Regions from separate parts of the Neorhizobium tunisiense genome, predicted to be linked through region 4. Evidence: riboswitches for the same ligand, from Rfam matches in the RefSeq annotation. Region 4 holds a riboswitch; each other region holds the start of a gene.
The links. Region 4 has a riboswitch for thiamine pyrophosphate ahead of ABCW43_RS13830 (ABC transporter permease). Riboswitches for the same ligand answer to the same signal wherever they lie in the genome.
Positions count from the first base shown of each region.

Region 1: another riboswitch for thiamine pyrophosphate. It lies ahead of thiM (hydroxyethylthiazole kinase); the one in region 4 lies ahead of ABCW43_RS13830 (ABC transporter permease).
Region 2: another riboswitch for thiamine pyrophosphate. It lies ahead of thiB (thiamine ABC transporter substrate binding subunit); the one in region 4 lies ahead of ABCW43_RS13830 (ABC transporter permease).
Region 3: another riboswitch for thiamine pyrophosphate. It lies ahead of thiC (phosphomethylpyrimidine synthase ThiC); the one in region 4 lies ahead of ABCW43_RS13830 (ABC transporter permease).

Region 1 is NZ_JBDIUU010000008.1:95,912-100,120, forward strand. Features, by position in the region: gene ABCW43_RS21920 (heavy metal translocating P-type ATPase) at 83-2,413, opposite strand; TPP riboswitch at 2,527-2,622, shown strand; gene thiM (hydroxyethylthiazole kinase) at 2,673-3,473, shown strand; gene thiE (thiamine phosphate synthase) at 3,470-4,108, shown strand; gene thiD (bifunctional hydroxymethylpyrimidine kinase/phosphomethylpyrimidine kinase) at 4,105-4,209, shown strand, end outside.
Region 2 is NZ_JBDIUU010000003.1:185,514-189,722, forward strand. Features, by position in the region: gene thiP (thiamine/thiamine pyrophosphate ABC transporter permease ThiP) at 1-874, opposite strand, end outside; gene thiB (thiamine ABC transporter substrate binding subunit) at 879-1,889, opposite strand; TPP riboswitch at 1,930-2,038, opposite strand; gene ABCW43_RS14990 (response regulator) at 2,120-2,569, opposite strand; gene ABCW43_RS14995 (ABC-F family ATP-binding cassette domain-containing protein) at 2,729-4,209, opposite strand, start outside.
Region 3 is NZ_JBDIUU010000012.1:187,315-191,523, forward strand. Features, by position in the region: gene ABCW43_RS27865 (amino acid--[acyl-carrier-protein] ligase) at 1-545, opposite strand, end outside; gene ABCW43_RS27870 (acyl-CoA dehydrogenase family protein) at 595-1,776, opposite strand; gene ABCW43_RS27875 (acyl carrier protein) at 1,778-2,029, opposite strand; TPP riboswitch at 2,209-2,341, shown strand; gene thiC (phosphomethylpyrimidine synthase ThiC) at 2,441-4,209, shown strand, end outside.
Region 4 is NZ_JBDIUU010000002.1:953,797-958,005, reverse strand. Features, by position in the region: gene ABCW43_RS13840 (NUDIX hydrolase) at 1-103, opposite strand, end outside; gene ABCW43_RS13835 (ABC transporter substrate-binding protein) at 201-1,145, opposite strand; gene ABCW43_RS13830 (ABC transporter permease) at 1,142-1,924, opposite strand; TPP riboswitch at 2,061-2,164, opposite strand; gene ABCW43_RS13825 (ABC transporter permease subunit) at 2,233-3,921, opposite strand; gene ABCW43_RS13820 (ABC transporter substrate-binding protein) at 3,918-4,209, opposite strand, start outside.

The sequences.
Region 1 (4,209 bases), on a different contig from region 4:
ATCCTTTGACGTCGCCTTATCCTGCTACACGACAGTGTCTTGTGCAATCTCCCGATCTGCGCAATGTCCGCCCGGCCGATGACTAGCTCCTCACCCGCAGCAGCCGCAGCGCATTGATCGTCACCAGCACCGTTGCCCCGGTATCCGCGAGGATCGCCGGCCATAACCCTGTGACGCCGATGATGGTGGTCACCAGGAAGACCGCCTTCAGGCCGAGCGCGATCGAAATGTTCTGGTAGATGTTGCGCATCGTCCGCTTCGACAATTCGATCATTGCCGCGATGTCGCCGACCCGGCCGTGCAGTGCTGCGGCGTCTGCGGTTTCCAGCGCGACGTCGGTGCCGCCCCCCATCGCGATACCGACATCGGCGGCAGCGAGCGCCGGTGCGTCGTTGATACCGTCGCCGACTTTGCCCACTACGAAGCCCTGGCGCTTCAGTTCGCCAACGATGCGGCTCTTGTCTTCCGGCATCAGTTCGGCGCGCACCTCGATGCCAAGGTCCTTGCCGATCGCGGTCGCGGTGCGGGCGTTGTCGCCGGTCAGCATGACGGTCTTGATGCCGGCGTCGGTCAGCGCCTTGAGGCCGGACTTGGCGTCGGCGCGCGGTTCGTCGCGCATGGCGATGGCGCCGGCCAGGACCCCGCCGACGATCAGGACCGAGACGGTCTTGCCTTCGTCGTTGAGGCCGGTGATCCGCCGGGAATGGGCCATCGGCAGCGACACCCGCTCGGCTGCGGCCTTGGGCGAACCGAGAAAAACCTCCTGGCCTTCGACGACAGCCGTAACGCCCTTGCCGCTGAGCGCCCTGGCATCGGTCGCGGCGGGAACCTCCACCTCGTCATCGGCCACCTTGGCGAGGATGGCGACGGCGAGCGGATGGCTGGAGCCGGTCTCGAGCGCGGCGGAAAAGCGCAGCACGTCCTCCGCATTGCGGCCGAAGGCGATCACGTCTGTCACCTGAGGCTTACCCGCTGTCAGCGTGCCGGTCTTGTCGAGCGCGACGGCGGTGATCTTGCCGAGCGTTTCCAGCACCGCGCCACCCTTCATCAGCAGGCCGCGGCGGGCACCTGACGACAGCGATGCGGCGATCGCCGCCGGCGTCGAGATCACCAGCGCGCAGGGGCAGCCGATCAAGAGGATCGCCAGGCCTTTGTAGACCCACTCGCTCCAGGACGCACCGGCAACGAGCGGCGGCAGGATGGCGACCAAAGCGGCAACGGCAACGACACCCGGCGTGTAATAACGCGAGAAACGGTCGATGAAGCGCTCGGTCGGGGCCTTGCTTTCCTGCGCCTCCTCGACCAGCCGCACCACGCGGGCAATCGTATTGTCCTCGGCAGCTGCCGTGACGCGCACTCGCAAGGCGGCATCGCCGTTGATCGTGCCGGCAAACACCGCGTCGTCGATGCCCTTGGCAACCGGCGTGCTTTCACCCGTCACAGGCGCTTCGTCGATCGCGCTTTCGCCGGCGACGATCACGCCGTCCGCGGAAATACGGTCGCCGGGACGAACGAGGATGATCGCACCGACGGCAAGGCTCTCGGCCGGCACTTCGCGGGCCTGGCCATTCTCTTCGAGAAGCGCGTTCTTCGGCACCAGTGCCGTCAGGCTCCGAATGCTCTGCCGCGCCTTGCCGGCCGCGACCCCTTCGAGCAGTTCGCCGATGAGGAAGAGGAAGACCACGGCGGCAGCCTCTTCGGATGCATCGATGACGATCGCGCCAACGGCGGCGATCGTCATCAGCATCTCGATCGAAAACGGCGTGCCGGCGAGCGCGGCCATGACGGCGCGGCGTGCGATCGGCACGAGACCGGTCAGCATTGCGGCGGTGAAGATATAGGTGTCATAGGCCGGGAAGAGATGGCCGATCCCGTAAGCCGCGGCCAACGCAATGCCGACCAGGAGGGTCAGGCGGCCCTTCACCGATTTCCACCACGGCCCGTCCATCGGCCCGTGATCATGGCCGTACGGGCCTTCGATTTCCGTTGTGCCGTGGCCGTGATCATGATGGGCGTGGTCGTGCCCACCGTCATGATGGTGGTGGTCGTGCGCCTTGCCGATCTCCCCTCTTGAGGGGGAGATGCCCGGCAGGGTAGAGAGGGGTGCCGCGGCGTGCTCTTCGGCCATTGAGTTCGCGGCACCACCCCCTTCTGTCATCTCCCCCGCAAGGGGGGAGACCGGGAGTTTGCCTCTTCCCAAGGCCCTGAGCGAATACCCAAGCCCCACGACCTTCTTCTCGATTGCGACGAGATCGCCGGTCCCGTCATGCTTCACCGTCATCGTGCCTGAAGCCACCGAAACGGACACGTCCTCGACACCCGGCATGCGGCGCACCGCGGTGTCGATCTTCGTCGCGCAGCTGGCGCAATCCATGCCGCCAACCTTGTATCGTGCCTGTGTCGTCGCGTTCATCGTCTCTTTCCCATTGGATCGAGCCCCGTCTCTACAACCTCTAGCAACTAGAGCTGCAAGGCCAAAAATCAGAAAAAATCGCTGGCGAAGCGCATTATCTTTGCTGTAAGCCATGGTGAAGACAGGGGCGTCCGGCAAAGCCGGGCTGAGAAGCACCCTTAGAACCTGAACCAGATCATGCTGGCGGAGGGAGTCGTTCGGGCGTTCACCATTGCGCCCCGCGCCTGCCCCGCCGAACGAGGCAGACATGCACACGACAATGCCCCTTGGACAGACCCCCGGCCAATTGCTCACCGCCATGCGCGCCAAAAATCCGCTCGTCCAGAACATCACCAATTTCGTGGCGATGAACATCGCCGCCAACGTGATGCTTGCGGCCGGCGCCTCTCCCGCCATGGTGCACACAAAGGAAGAGGCCGGCGAATTCGCCCGCATCGCGGCGGCACTGACGATCAATATCGGAACGCTGTCGCCGGATTTCCTGGCCGGCATGAAGATGGCAGCCGAAGCCGCCACCGAGGCCGGCAGGCCCTGGGTGCTCGATCCCGTCGCCCATTACGCCACTGCCTATCGCCGCGCGGCACTTTCCGAGCTCATGGAGTTGCGGCCGACGGTCATACGGGGCAACGCGTCGGAAATCATTGCGCTTGCCGGCGGCCAGTCGAGCGGCCATGGCGTCGACAGCGGCGACAGCGTCGTGGCGGCCGAAGACTCGGCCATTGCCATTGCCCAGCAGAAGGCCTGCGTGGTGGCAGTTACCGGCGAGGTGGATTTCGTCACCGACGGCCGACGCTCGGTCCGCATCCTCGGCGGTTCGGCCCTGATGCCGCGCGTTACCGCACTCGGCTGCTCGCTGACCTGCCTTGTCGGTGCCTTTGCGGCCAGCACGGACAAGCCCTTCGACGCGACGGTCGCCGCACTCGCCATGTTTGCCGTCGCGGGCGAGGAAGCAACCCTCACCGCGTCCGGCCCCGGCTTCTTCTCCCCCATCTTCCTTGACCGCCTCGCGGCCCTGACCGGCGAGTCGCTCGATGCCCAGGCAAGGATCGTCCCGGCATGACCAAGATGTTCGACCTTTCCGTCTACCTCGTCCTCGACCCGGATCTCTGCCACGGGATCGGCATGGTCGAGACGACCCGGCTGGCGGTCGCCGGCGGCGCCACCATCGTCCAGCTTCGCGACAAGCAGGCGGATACGGCAAAAATGATCGAAACCGGCAGGGCGCTGAAGGCGGTGCTGGCAGGCACCGGCGTGCCTCTCATCATCAACGACGACGTCGAGGCGGCGATCGCGATCGGCGCGGAAGGCCTGCATGTCGGCCAGGGCGACATGGTCGCCGCGATGGCACGGCAGCACATCGGTACCGGCATGATCCTCGGCCTTTCTGTGGAAACCGAGGAGCTGGCGCGGCGGGTGGATCCGTCGGTGGTCGATTATGTCGGCATCGGGCCGGTGTTTGCGACCGGTACCAAGCCGGATCACAAGCAGCCGATCGGCTTCGACGGCCTCGCCCGTATCGTCGCCATGGCTCCTGTCCCGGCCGTCGCGATCGGCGGCGTCAAGGCGGAACATGCCGGCCCGGCACTTGCCGCCGGCGCGAAGGGCATCGCGGTGGTGTCCGCGATTTGCGGCCAGCCCGATCCGAAAGCGGCGGCCCACAGGATCGCCGCGGAAATCGAAAGGGCTCGCGCATGACCATCAAAAACGTCCTGTCGATCGCCGGTTCGGATCCCTCCGGCGGAGCTGGCATACAAGCGGACCTGAAAACCTTCGCGGCTCGCGGCACCTACGGCATG
Region 2 (4,209 bases), on a different contig from region 4:
GCGTATCCCAAAGCCTTGCCGGCAACGTTCGGCCATCGAACCGGCGGGTCGCCCGGCCGGCGGTCACGCCAGCGTCGTCAGGGGCTGGAAGAAACGAGATCGCGATCAGTATGAGCGCCGTAATGCCGATCTGCAGCAGCGACAGCGCTATGGCGCGCGGCGGATCGAAATCGAAACGCAGCGACTGGTAGATCGCTACTTCAAGCGTCGTTGCGGCCGGCCCGCCGCCAAGCACCAGGACGAGCGTGAAACTCGTGGCGCAGAGCATGAAGATCAAGCCCGTTATTCCGGGGATGACCCGGCGCGCCGCCGGCCACTCGATGAAACGGAAGACGGAAAAGGGTTTCATCCCCAGGCCTGACGAAAGCAGCCAATATTCCGCCGGCAACCGTTCCAGTGCCGCCAGCAACAGCCTTGCGGCGAGCGGCAGGTTGAAGAACACATGTGCAATCAAGATGCCGGATAGCCCGTAAATGCTCACCGGTTGCTCAAGGCCCAGTTTCAACAGCAGGCTGTTCATTACTCCTTGCCGGCCCCAGATGCCGATCAGGCCCAGCGCGCCGATCAGCACCGGCAGGCCCATCGGCAATGCCATCAGCCGTATGATCCAGATGCGGCCCGGAAAACCTGGGCGGCGCGCGAGCGCGAGGGCGACGGGGAGTGCGAAAACCACCGACAGGAGTGTCGAGAGAGCCGCCTGCAACAGGGTGAAGCGCAGAATTCGCCAGGTATAAGCGGTGAACAGCCGGCTTTGGGTGCTGCCGGCATCGAAGGACAGAAGTGCGGCGACCGCCATGCCGACGAAGAAGGCGATTCCGGTAAGGCTCAGCAGCCCCCAGCCTATCCCCCTTCTCCGTTCAGCGCGCGTCAGCATCGGATCAGTTCATGCTCATGGCGGTCAGCCATTCGTCGATCCAGGCCTGCCGGTTCCTGGCGACCTCGTCCGAGCCCATCAGGAACGTCTTTGCTGGCTGAACCAGCTTGCCGAAGGCGTCGGGAAGCGGCTCGGACGTCTTGGCAGCTGGCATCATCCAGTTGGTGGTCGGGATGACGTCCTGGAAGGCCGGAGACACCATGAATTTCAGGAACTGTTTCGCCAGATCCTTGTCCTTCGCCCCCTTCAGCATGCCGGCGACTTCGATCTGGATATAGTGACCTTCGGAGAAGGAGGCGGCCTGGTAGCGGTCTGTCTTCTCCTCGATCATGTGATAGGCCGGCGAGGTCGTGTATGAGAACACCATCGGCACTTCGCCCTTGGTGAACAGGCCGTAGGCTTCCGACCAGCCGGGAGTGACGGTCAGCACTCGCCTGCGAAGCTTTATCCAGGCCTCCGGAGCCTTGTCGCCATAGACCGATTTCACCCAGAGCAGCAGGCCGAGGCCCGGTGTCGAGGTGCGCGGGTCCTCGATGGCGATCTTCTGCGCCGGATCGCCCTCGACCAATTCCTTGAGGCTTTTGGGCGGGTTCTTCATCGCCTGCGCATCGTAGACGATGGCGAAATGGCCGTAGTCGTAGGGGATGAACGTGTCGTCGCTGTAATTGCCAGGGACCTTGGCCGCCGAGGCGTCGAGCCCATGCGGCTCGAAGAGGCCGGTCGCTTTCGCCTCGGAGATCAGGTTGGTATCGAGGCCGAGCGCGATATCGGCATCGGTACCCGGGCCTTCGAGTTTCAGGCGGGTGAGAAGCGCCACGCCGTCGGCGACGCCGACGAAATTGAGCTTGCAGGCGCAGGTCTTCTCGAACGCCTCCTTGACCTTGGGTCCTGGTCCCCAGTCGGAAATGAAACTCTCGTAGGTGTAGACGGTCAGCGTCTTTTCCTGCGCTTCGGCGGGCGCGGACAGGGAAAAGACGGCCGCGGCCGCGAATATCGAAAGAATGGTCCCGCGCATGAGCGTCTCCTCGTTTTGGTGACAAAGGGGACCAGGCGCTGATGAAGAGCCGTCTAATCCCTCCGCCGGTGTTAACCGGATCAGGTTCCGCGGGTTGGCCCGAAGGCCTCTCAGCCGCGTGAAAACGCGCGGCACCCCGTTAGAGCGGATCAGATTTAGCGGTGGTGGGAATGGCTGGCAAGAGGCGGCCTCTTGCCGGCTACGGGCGGATCCCGCAGGATCAAGATTTCTCAGCGGTTCTGAGAAAACACTTTCAGTTCACGCGGAACGACCGCCATGCCGCCGAGCCGGTTGGCGACGGCGTAGCCGATCGCCTTCTCGACCACATCGGGCATGACCGGTTTGGTGAGAACGCCGAGCGAGCCTTTGACGCCGTCTTCCACATCTTCCGGATTGCCCGTCATGAAAACTACGGTGATGCCATATTGTTCGGCAAGCTCGCGGCCAATTTCCGGACCGGTCCGGCCGTCGGAGAGATTGACATCCACCAGAGCAATATCGGCATGGGCAGCCAGAGCCAGCGCATGTTTGCGGGCATTGGCAAAACCGGCGACTTTCAGGCCCATGGATTCGATCGTCTCGGCCACATCGAGCGCGATCAGAAACTCGTCTTCGACGATCATAACTCGCTGATTCATCGCCTCAGTGGCCAGCCGACGACGCGTAACATTTGTCAGCATTGGATGTCCCCATTCGGTTGATCGGTTCCCGGCAGGCCGATCCGTCCCCGGGACATTTCGACCACTGTTCGCACCCAGAACGTCTCGGGACATCATATGTTCCGGTCCGCGACAAAACTTTTTTCAGCTAACTACCTGTTAAGCTTAACAAATCGAAAATCAGCCTTCGATTTCCTCACGCAGCATTTCGAGCTCCAGCCATTCTTCCTCCATTTTGCTGATGCTCTGACGCAGCTTTTCCATCTCCGCGGCCAGCTTGTTGAAGGCGGCGGGATCCTTGGTGAAGAGGTTGGGATCGGCCATTTTCTTCTCGCGGACGGCGATCTCGGCCTGGGCTTTCGCCATTTCCTTCGGCAGGTTTTCGAGCGCGAATTTCTGCTTGAAGGAGAGCTTGCCCTTGCTGCGGGGGGCTTCAGCGGTGGGAGCCGCGGCATCGGTTTTTGCCTTGTCCGCCTTTTCCGCGCGACGCCTTTCTTCCTGCGCACCTTTGCGCTGTGCCAGCATATCGGTGTAGCCGCCCGCATATTCGATCCAGCGGCCATCCGGTGCATCGGGATTGGCGGGGGCGATGGTCGAGGTCACGGTGCGGTCGAGGAAGTCTCGGTCGTGGCTGACGAGGATGACGGTGCCGGTGTAACCGGCGACGATTTCCTGCAGCAGGTCCAGCGTCTCGATGTCGAGGTCGTTGGTCGGTTCGTCCAATATCAGGAGGTTCGAGGGTCTTGCCATGATGCGGGCGAGCATCAGCCGGGCGCGCTCGCCGCCGGACAGGTTCTTGATCGGTGTCCTGATCTGCTCCGGCTGGAACAGGAAATCCTTCATGTAGCCTGCGACATGCCGCTGTTCGCCGTTGACCAGCAGCGTTTCGCCGCGTCCGTCCGTCAGATAATGGGACAGCGTGTCCTCGGGGTCCAGGTCCTCGCGCTTCTGGTCGAGCGTGGCGATCTCCAGGTTTGTGCCGAGCTTGACGGTGCCGGTGTCGGGCGCCAGCTGGCCGGTCAGCATTTTCAGAAGCGTCGTCTTGCCGGCGCCGTTCGGTCCGACGAGACCGATGCAGTCGCCGCGATGCACGCGGATCGAGAAAGGCGCGACGATCGGCCGGTCGTAGCTCTTGGTGATGTTTTCGGCCTCGATGACCAGCTTGCCGGATTCGCGGCCTTCACTGACGGTCGCCTGGACCGTACCCTGCGGCCCCTTGTGGCCGCGGTAATTGCCGCGCATCGTCTGCAACTCGCCGAGGCGGCGCATGTTGCGCTTGCGGCGTGCGGTGACGCCGTAACGCAGCCAGTGTTCCTCGCGCTCGATCGCCTTGCCGAGCTTGTGCTGCTCCAGCTCTTCGGCTTCCAGGACCTCATCGCGCCAGGCTTCGAATTCGCCGAAACCGCGGTTGAGGCGCCGCGACGTACCGCGATCGAGCCAGACGGTGGCGTTCGAGACCTTTTCGAGAAAACGCCGGTCATGCGAGATTACCACGAGCGCGCTTCTCGTCTTGCGCAGCTCGTCTTCCAGCCATTCGATGGTCGGCAAGTCCAGATGGTTGGTCGGCTCGTCGAGCATCAGGATGTCGGGTTCGGGCGCCATGACGCGGGCAAGCGCTGCGCGTCGGGATTCGCCGCCGGAGAGCGTGTTCGGGTGTTCCT
Region 3 (4,209 bases), on a different contig from region 4:
TGGCGGAAATCGGTGACGTGTTGTTCGGTACCCATGCAGACATATTCGCGCATGCGGAACAGCTGCTGGCGGGCCGGATCCTTGGAGGGCTCGTGGCGGAAGCAGTAGCTCTGCAGGTCGAAGAGGCTGCCGCCGGCGGGCAGGTTGCCGCGGCGCGCAACGGTCGGATAGAGCGGATAGCAGGCGGCCGGCGTCAGCACGATGTCGGTCGCTTCCTGACCCTTGGTCCAGTCCTCCTCGCCGACCTCCATGCATTTCAGGAGGCTCATATGGTCGAGCTCGTTGCCGCAGAACGAGTGGACCGTGCCGGCGAGCTGCGGAAAGCTCTTCATGTAGCCGCTGGTCTCGAAGAAGGCGCGGTTCATGCCGGGCGGGAAGCGCATCGCCTCGGCACCGTCGGCACCGCCAACCTTGTCGATCAACCGCTCGAAGGCGGCGATGACGTCTTCGAACTGGCCGCTGCGGCCATACAGTCCGTCGACGCCCGTCTCGATCAGCAGGCCTGCATCGAACAGGCGGTCGAGAAAGGAAACTTGCATATCCATGGCTTTACCTCATTCTTTTCAATGGTTTACATCTGAAATGATAGGGGCGTCAGCCGAGCAGGCTGGTGTCCGGTTTCTGAACGAGCAGCATGGTCGACGTATTGCCGAGAATGCGGTCGTTGGAAATCATCAGCTGGGCGGAATGCGCATCGCGCAGATGCCGGCCGAGGCTGTAAGGCGTACCGTTCTTGTAGCCCATGATGCCGCAGATGATCATCGCCTGGTTGATGATGGTCAGGATCGTCTCGGAAGAGGCCAGCTTGACGTTGTTCATGGCGATCGAAAAAGCCATGGACGACAGCTGGTCGTGATCCGCCTTGGCATCCGCGTAGATCTTCAGGCCGGAGAGGATGCCGGCCTTGAGGAGCTGCAGCAGGTTCGAGGCTTCGGCGAGCCTCAGCGCGCCGGGCGGCTGGGTGCCGCCCGCCTTGCGGGCGGCGGCCCGCACGAAGGCCTGGGCGCGCAGTACCGCGTCGGCGGCGATCCCGTACCAGACCGCGCTCCAGAGGAGATGCGAGGTGGCGAGCATCGATTGCGCCGCGATCTCGGCGAACGGCTTTGGAAAGATCTGGACGGACGGCGCTTCGCCTCTGAAGAGAAAACCGTCCGAGCAGGTGCCGCGCATGCCGAGCGTATCCCAGTCGACGGTCTTCTGCAGGGTATACTGGCCTTGTCTGAAGACGGTCATGACCTGGTCGGTCGGAGCGGCGTTCTCGTTGGAGCGCGAGGTGACCATGATCGCATCGGCATGGGCGCCGTAGGAAATCACCGTCGCATCCTTCGTCAGGCGGCAGGCATCGCCCTCGACCTCGATCGCGCAGATCGAGTTGCGCATATTGCCGCCGATGCCGCCCTCGGTCGTCGCGGAGGCGACGAGAAGCTGGCGGCCTGCAAGTTCGCGCATGAAGTCCCTGTGCCATTCACTGTCGCCACCGTGTTCCACCAGGCTCGAAACCTTGATCTGGTGCATGGCGAAAACCATGGCGCTTGCGGCGCAGGCCTGTCCCAGGATGGAGCAGACCTCGGCGATCTCGGTGATCGAGGCACCCTCGCCGCCGAATGCGGCCGGGATCTGTATTCCGATCAGGCGCTCGGCCTTCATGGCATCGACCGCCTCGCGCGGGAAGCGGCCGTCATGGTCGACCTGGTCAGCAAATTCAGCCGCAACGGCTGCCACGCGGTGAGCGCGGGCGCTCAGGCTCATGTCGGCGGCAAAGGCGGGGAGGCTCATCTCAAGCGGCCTCGCGGGCTTTCAGGATCTGCGAAACCGTCTGCTCGATCGCAGCTATGCTGGCGAAGGACTTGCGGTTCAAAAGGCTGTCGGGAAACTCGATGTCGAAGGCCTCTTCGAGGCCCAGCATCAGTTGCACCGATGCAAAGGAGGAGAGGCCGGCCGCATAAAGGTCGGCGCCGTCTTCCAGGTCAGTCACCGCGACCGGAAGGCCGCCTACCCGTGTCAGCAATTCGCGAATGGTCTCGTTCATCTCGACGTCTCCGGATCGTTCGAATTCTGCGTTCATCGCTGGAGACTTTACTACGCAGGAAAGCATAAGATTCCGGTAATAAACGTCGTGAAGTTAGGGCTGCGGGATTCCGTAAAATCCGATCGATCGCCATCGGCATGGCTCGGCTTGACATCAACGGCCCGCGGGTTTCTGATGGCGCCATTCACCAGGGGGGTCCCGCCAAGGGGCTGAGATACTGCTGGTCGGATCGGCTTTGGCCGGCCGAGGCGCAGTGACCCGTTGAACCTGATCCAGTTCATACTGGCGTAGGGACGGTGCGGGCGCTGCGGTAACAAGGACGGGAAACCGTCCTTCGGATTCCGGGGTGTTTTTCCATCATTCCAACACTGGAACTGGGTCTCCAAACGTCAAACCTTGGAGCCTTGAGCCATGAATATCGCAGCCACCAAGCTTACCCCGGTCGTCACCACCGGCCCGCTTCCCGCTTCCACGAAAGTCCTGAAAGCAGGAACGATCCATCCGGACATCCGCGTGCCGATGCGCCAGATCGCATTGCATCCGACCTCCGGCGAACCGCCGGTCACCGTCTACGATTCCTCCGGACCCTATACCGCCGAAGGCACCGCGATCAGCATTGATGCCGGCCTGCCGCGCCTGCGCGAAAGCTGGATTGCCGCCCGCGGCGATGTCGAGGCCTATGAGGGCCGTATCGTCAGGCCGGAGGACAACGGCTTCGTGTCCGGGAGCCACCTGACGCCGGAATTCCCGGTCCGCAACCAGCCCTTCAAGGCGAAGGCGGGCAGGGCCGTCACCCAGCTCGCTTATGCGCGGGCCGGCATCGTCACGCCGGAGATGGAATTCGTCGCCATCCGCGAGAACCTCGGCCGGCAGGCGGCCAGCGAGCCACTCATCCGCGACGGCGAAAGTTTCGGCGCCCATGTGCCGGACTTCGTGACGCCCGAGTTCGTTCGACGCGAAGTCGCCGAAGGCAGGGCGATCATTCCCGCCAATATCAACCACCCGGAATCCGAACCGATGATCATCGGCCGTAACTTCCTGGTGAAGATCAATGCCAATATCGGCAATTCGGCCGTCACCTCGTCGATGGCCGAGGAAGTCGAGAAGATGGTCTGGGCGATCCGCTGGGGTGCCGATACGGTCATGGACCTGTCGACCGGCCGCAACATCCACAATATCCGCGAGTGGATCATCCGCAATTCGCCGGTGCCGATCGGCACCGTGCCGCTCTACCAGGCGCTCGAAAAGGTGAACGGCATTGCCGAGGACCTCACCTGGGAAGTCTATCGCGACACGCTGATCGAGCAGGCCGAGCAGGGCGTCGACTACTTCACCATCCATGCGGGCGTGCGGCTCGCCTATATCCCGCTCACCGTCAACCGCGTCACCGGCATCGTTTCCCGCGGCGGCTCGATCATGGCCAAGTGGTGTCTGCACCATCACAGGGAGAGTTTTCTCTACGAGCATTTTGAGGAAATCTGCGACATCGCCCGGGCCTACGACGTCTCCTTCTCGCTTGGAGATGGCCTGCGCCCGGGTTCGATCGCCGATGCCAACGATGCGGCGCAGTTTGCGGAACTGGAAACCCTCGGTGAGCTGACGAAAATCGCCTGGGCGAAGGATTGCCAGGTGATGATCGAAGGCCCTGGCCATGTGCCAATGCACAAGATCAAGGCCAATATGGACAAGCAGCTCGCCGTCTGCGGCGAGGCGCCGTTTTATACGCTCGGTCCGCTGACTACCGATATCGCGCCGGGTTACGACCACATCACGTCGGGCATCGGGGCTGCGATGATCGGCTGGTTCGGCACCGCCATGCTCTGCTACGTGACGCCAAAGGAACATCTCGGCCTGCCGGACCGCAACGACGTCAAGGTGGGCGTGATCACCTACAAGATCGCTGCACACGCAGCCGATCTCGCCAAGGGCCATCCCGCGGCGCAGGTGCGGGACGATGCGCTGTCGCGCGCCCGGTTCGAGTTTCGCTGGGAGGATCAGTTCAATCTCTCGCTCGATCCGGAAACGGCACGCTCCTTCCACGACGAGACGCTACCCAAGGAGGCGCACAAGGTGGCGCATTTCTGCTCCATGTGCGGTCCGAAATTCTGCTCGATGCGGATTTCCCACGATATTCGCGCCGAGGCGCAGAAGGAGGGCCTGGAGGCGATGGCCGCCAAGTA
Region 4 (4,209 bases):
ACGGCAGCGCATCTCCGGAGCGAACCGTCATGACACGCGGCTCGTCGCCGGTGACGGCGGACAAAACCGCGATCAGTTCCGCATGAGCAAGTCCGATGGCCAAGAAAACTCCGGGGTACGTAACGTTGAAAGCCTATCTGGCATGGAAATCACGTTACGCGAACCCCGAAGTTCAAATCAAACGATATCAGCGACTTGGCCTATTTGATTTCGACCGCGACGTCTGCGATTGGAGGCACGGCCTTGATCAACCCCATTTCCTGCATGAAGGCGGCGAAACGCTGGTAACGGCCCTGGTCAAGTGCGGCCGGGCGCTTGGCAAAACGCGGCAGCGTATCGAAGAAGGCCGTGCGGTTCAGCTCGTCGTCGAGGTTCGGATAGGCCTTGATGAAAAGCTGCCAGGCTTCCTGCGGATGATTGGTGATGAAGATCGAGGCCTGTTCGACGGCGTGCAGGAAACGCGGCAGCCGGTTGTCGGCGGCCAAATCACGACGGGTGACGAAGATCAGCTCGTCATAGGCCGGAACGCCATGCTCCTCCGGGAAGAACGCGCGGCCGGCATGGCCTTCCAGCTTCATCTGGGTCAGTTCGAAATTGCGGAACCCGCCGAGCGTCGCGTCCACCTTTCCGCCGATCAGCGAGGGCGACAGCGAGAAATTGACGTTGATCAGTTCCACATCGTCGTTGGAAAGGCCTTCCGAAGCCAGCATGCGCTTCAGCATGGCATCCTCGAAGCCGGTGACGGAAAAGCCCACCTTCTTGCCCTTGAGGTCTTTGAGGCTCTTGATCGGACCGTCCGCCAGAGCCGTGACGGTATTCAGCGGAGTTTCGACCAGGGTGCCGAACCGCACCAGCGGCAGGCCAGCCTCGTGGTCGAGATAGAGATTAGGCTGGTAATGGATGCCGATATCCGCCTGACCGGCCGAGACAAGACGCGGTACCGCGGAAGGGTCGGACGGCGGGATGAGCTCGACGTCCAGATTGGCATCGGCAAACAGGCCGCGCTGCTGGGCGATCACCATCGGCGCATGGTCCGGATTGACGAACCATTCGAGCAGCACGCTGAGCTTGTCGGCCGCCTGCGCGGAAGCGGGCGCGGCCAGACTGGCGAGCGCGATGAAGGACGCGGTGAGGATACGGATCATGATCGGACGGAACTCCTTGATGCGGATGAGGGTGCTGGATCGGCTTCGCTGGCCCAGGGGGCGAGACCGGCGGTCAGCCGGTCGATGAGAAGCCTTAAGGTTAGGGTGAGTATGGCGAGTATGACCATCGCCGCAAACACCGTGTCGGTCTGCATGCGGGCATTGGCCTGGATCATGACGAAACCGAGCCCGCCAGAGGCGCCGACCCACTCGCCGACAACCGCACCGAGCGGGGCCAGCGGGGCCGCGACCCTGAGGCCCGAGACGAGGCTCGGGATCGCCAGCGGCACCCGCATCGAGACCAGCGTCTGCCAGTGGCTTGCACCCTCCAGGGAGACGGCGTCGAGGATTTCCTGATCGGTGCGGCGAAGACCATCGGCAAAGGCCGACGCAACGGGAAAGAAGATGATGATCGTCGTCATCGCTACTTTCGAGGCAAGCCCGAAACCGAGCCAAAGAACCAGGATCGGCGCCAGCACGAAGACCGGAAAAGCCTGCAGGATTAGCACCATCGGCCAGACGAGACGACCCAGCCGCGGCAGCGCCGCAACGCCGAAGGCGGTGGCGGCACCGAGGCCAGCACCGATCACCAAGCCGAGCGCGATTTCCGTCAGCGTCACGGCGCTATTCTGCAGCAGGAAACCCGGCTGCCGCGAGAATGCGGAGACCACCGCAATCGGAGACGGCAGGATGTAGCGGGGTGGAGTAAACAGCCAGACGCCGGCCTGCCAGAGAGCGACAAGCAGGACGAGGCCGATCACCGCGTGAGACGCGCGCATGATGCTAGGCGCCGGACCTACGCGTGACGACCACAGACGCGCGGGGGGATACGGAAAGAATGGATGTCATCGGTCGATCTCCAGATCAGCTCAATCACGGAGATCCAGGTGAAGCGGAGAAGAGAAAAAATCGTCGGGCGACGCCTATTTCCGTTCCTACGCCGGCATGACCCGGATCAGGTTCAAGGGTCCGGCTCACCGCCATCTCAGCATCGTCAAGATGCCCCCCTCGGAATTGAGACGATAACTGTCGGTTTTCAGTATGCCTGTCAAGCAGGCCGGACGACCGGCCCGCTGTCGTTTCCCATTTATCGTGCGTAGAGACGGTCGAGGCGAACCACCCTGCCGACCAGGACCAGCGCGATGACGGTGAAGACGATCAGCACCGCCGAGATCGCATGCGCGGTCGGCTCAAGGCTGAAGGTCGATTCCGAGTAGATGCGCACCGGCAGGGTCGTCAGTCGGGCGGTGGTGAGGAAGCTCGTGACGGTCACCTCGCCGAAGCTCAGGAGGAAGCCGACGATGCCGGCCGCAAACAGCCCTGGCGCCAGTCCCGGCATGATGACCAGGAAGAACCGCCGCGCGGGGCTTGCCCCGAGGCTTGCGGCCGCTTCCTCCTGCGCCCGGTCGAGGCCCATGACCGAGGTGGTCAGCAGCGTGATCGCGAAGGGCAGGATGACGATCACATGGATCGCCACGAGGCCGAGGAACGGCGGCACGATCAGATAGATCTGCAAGAGCCGCAGCATGCCGACGCCGATAGCCACATGCGGCAGCGACATCGGCAGCAGCCAGAAGGTCAGCAGCGCGGACCGGCCCTTGAAGGGATAGCGGGCAAGCGCGAAGGCTGCCGGCAGCGAGAGCGCCAGCGCCACCAGCATGGAGCTGACGGCGAGCCGCACCGACACCCAGAAGGCATCCGCATAGGTGCCCGCGAAGAATACGGCCTCGTACCATTTCAGCGTGAAGCCACGAAAACCGGAAGCCGTCGCCTGCGGCACGTCGTTGAAGCTCTGGATGCAGACGAGCACCAGCGGCAGCAGCAGGAGCAGCAGCGAGGTGGCGAGCAGCAGTTTCGAAACAATCGGGCCGAGGATATTGATGACAGGCACGATCCAGCGCGGAATGCTCCACGGATTGCTGGGCTTGCCCTTCAGCCACGGCATCAGGCGGTTGAGCGAATACGCGCAAAGCGCCGCGAAGGCGAGACCGGTGACGGTCATGATGATCGCAAGGGCTGCGGCAAGCGGCGCGTTGAGGTTCTTGATCGCCTCCTGCAGCACCAGCATGCCGGTCGTCCAGACCTTCTTGCCGCCGAGCAGCGACGCGGAGACATAGGCCGTGGTCGCCATCAGGAAAACGATGACGGCGCCGGAGCGCAGGCCGGGCAGCGAGAGCGGCAGGTCGACGGTGAGGAACCGGACCGCCGGAGACGCCCCAAGGCTCTGAGCCGCCTCGTGCACGCGCGGAGACGTGTTCTGCAGGTTGTCGTAAAGCGCCAGCACCATGAACGGCAGGAAGACCTGCGCCAGCGCGACTGCAACCGCGCCATGCGTGAACAGCATGAACCGGGCCGGCGGAATGCCGACGAGGCCGGTGACCGAATTGATCAGCCCCTCCGGCGCGAGCAGCAGGATGATGCCGAGCGAGCGCACCACCACATTGGTGAGCAGCGGAATGAGGATGACCGCGAACGCGGCCGCGCGGTATTTCACCGGCATGCGCGCCAGCCAGTGGGCGAGCGGATAACCGAGAAGCGCGGTGATGACGGTGACGCCGAGGCCGAGCAGGATGGTTTCGGAAACGACGCCGAAATAGAAACTGTCGGAGACGATATCCCGGAACTGGGCGATCGACGGCGCCAGGAACAGCGGGCCGAAAGGATCGGGATACTCGTGCAGGGAGAGCACGAGGACCACGAACATCGGCGCCGCAAAGGACAGAAGCAGCCAAAGGGTGACCGGCGCTGCAAGCGCCGGCCCGATCCAACGGTTCATCCCGCGATCTCCCGATCGTATTTCGCCTGCCACTTGGCGCGGCTGGCGTTGATCACGTCCCAATCGAAATCGACGAGCTTGCTGACCTGCTCGTCGCCGAGCACGAGCTTCGACTTGAGGTCGTCCGGGACAGTGATGTTGCTGACGGTCGGCGAGTAATAGATCTGGCGTGCATAGGCGAGCATGCAGGGCTCGGAGAGATGCAGGTTGATCCACTCTTCCGCGAGCTTCTGGTTCTTCGTGCCTTCGGTGATGCAGGCGACGTTCATCGAAAGCGCCTGCCCCTCG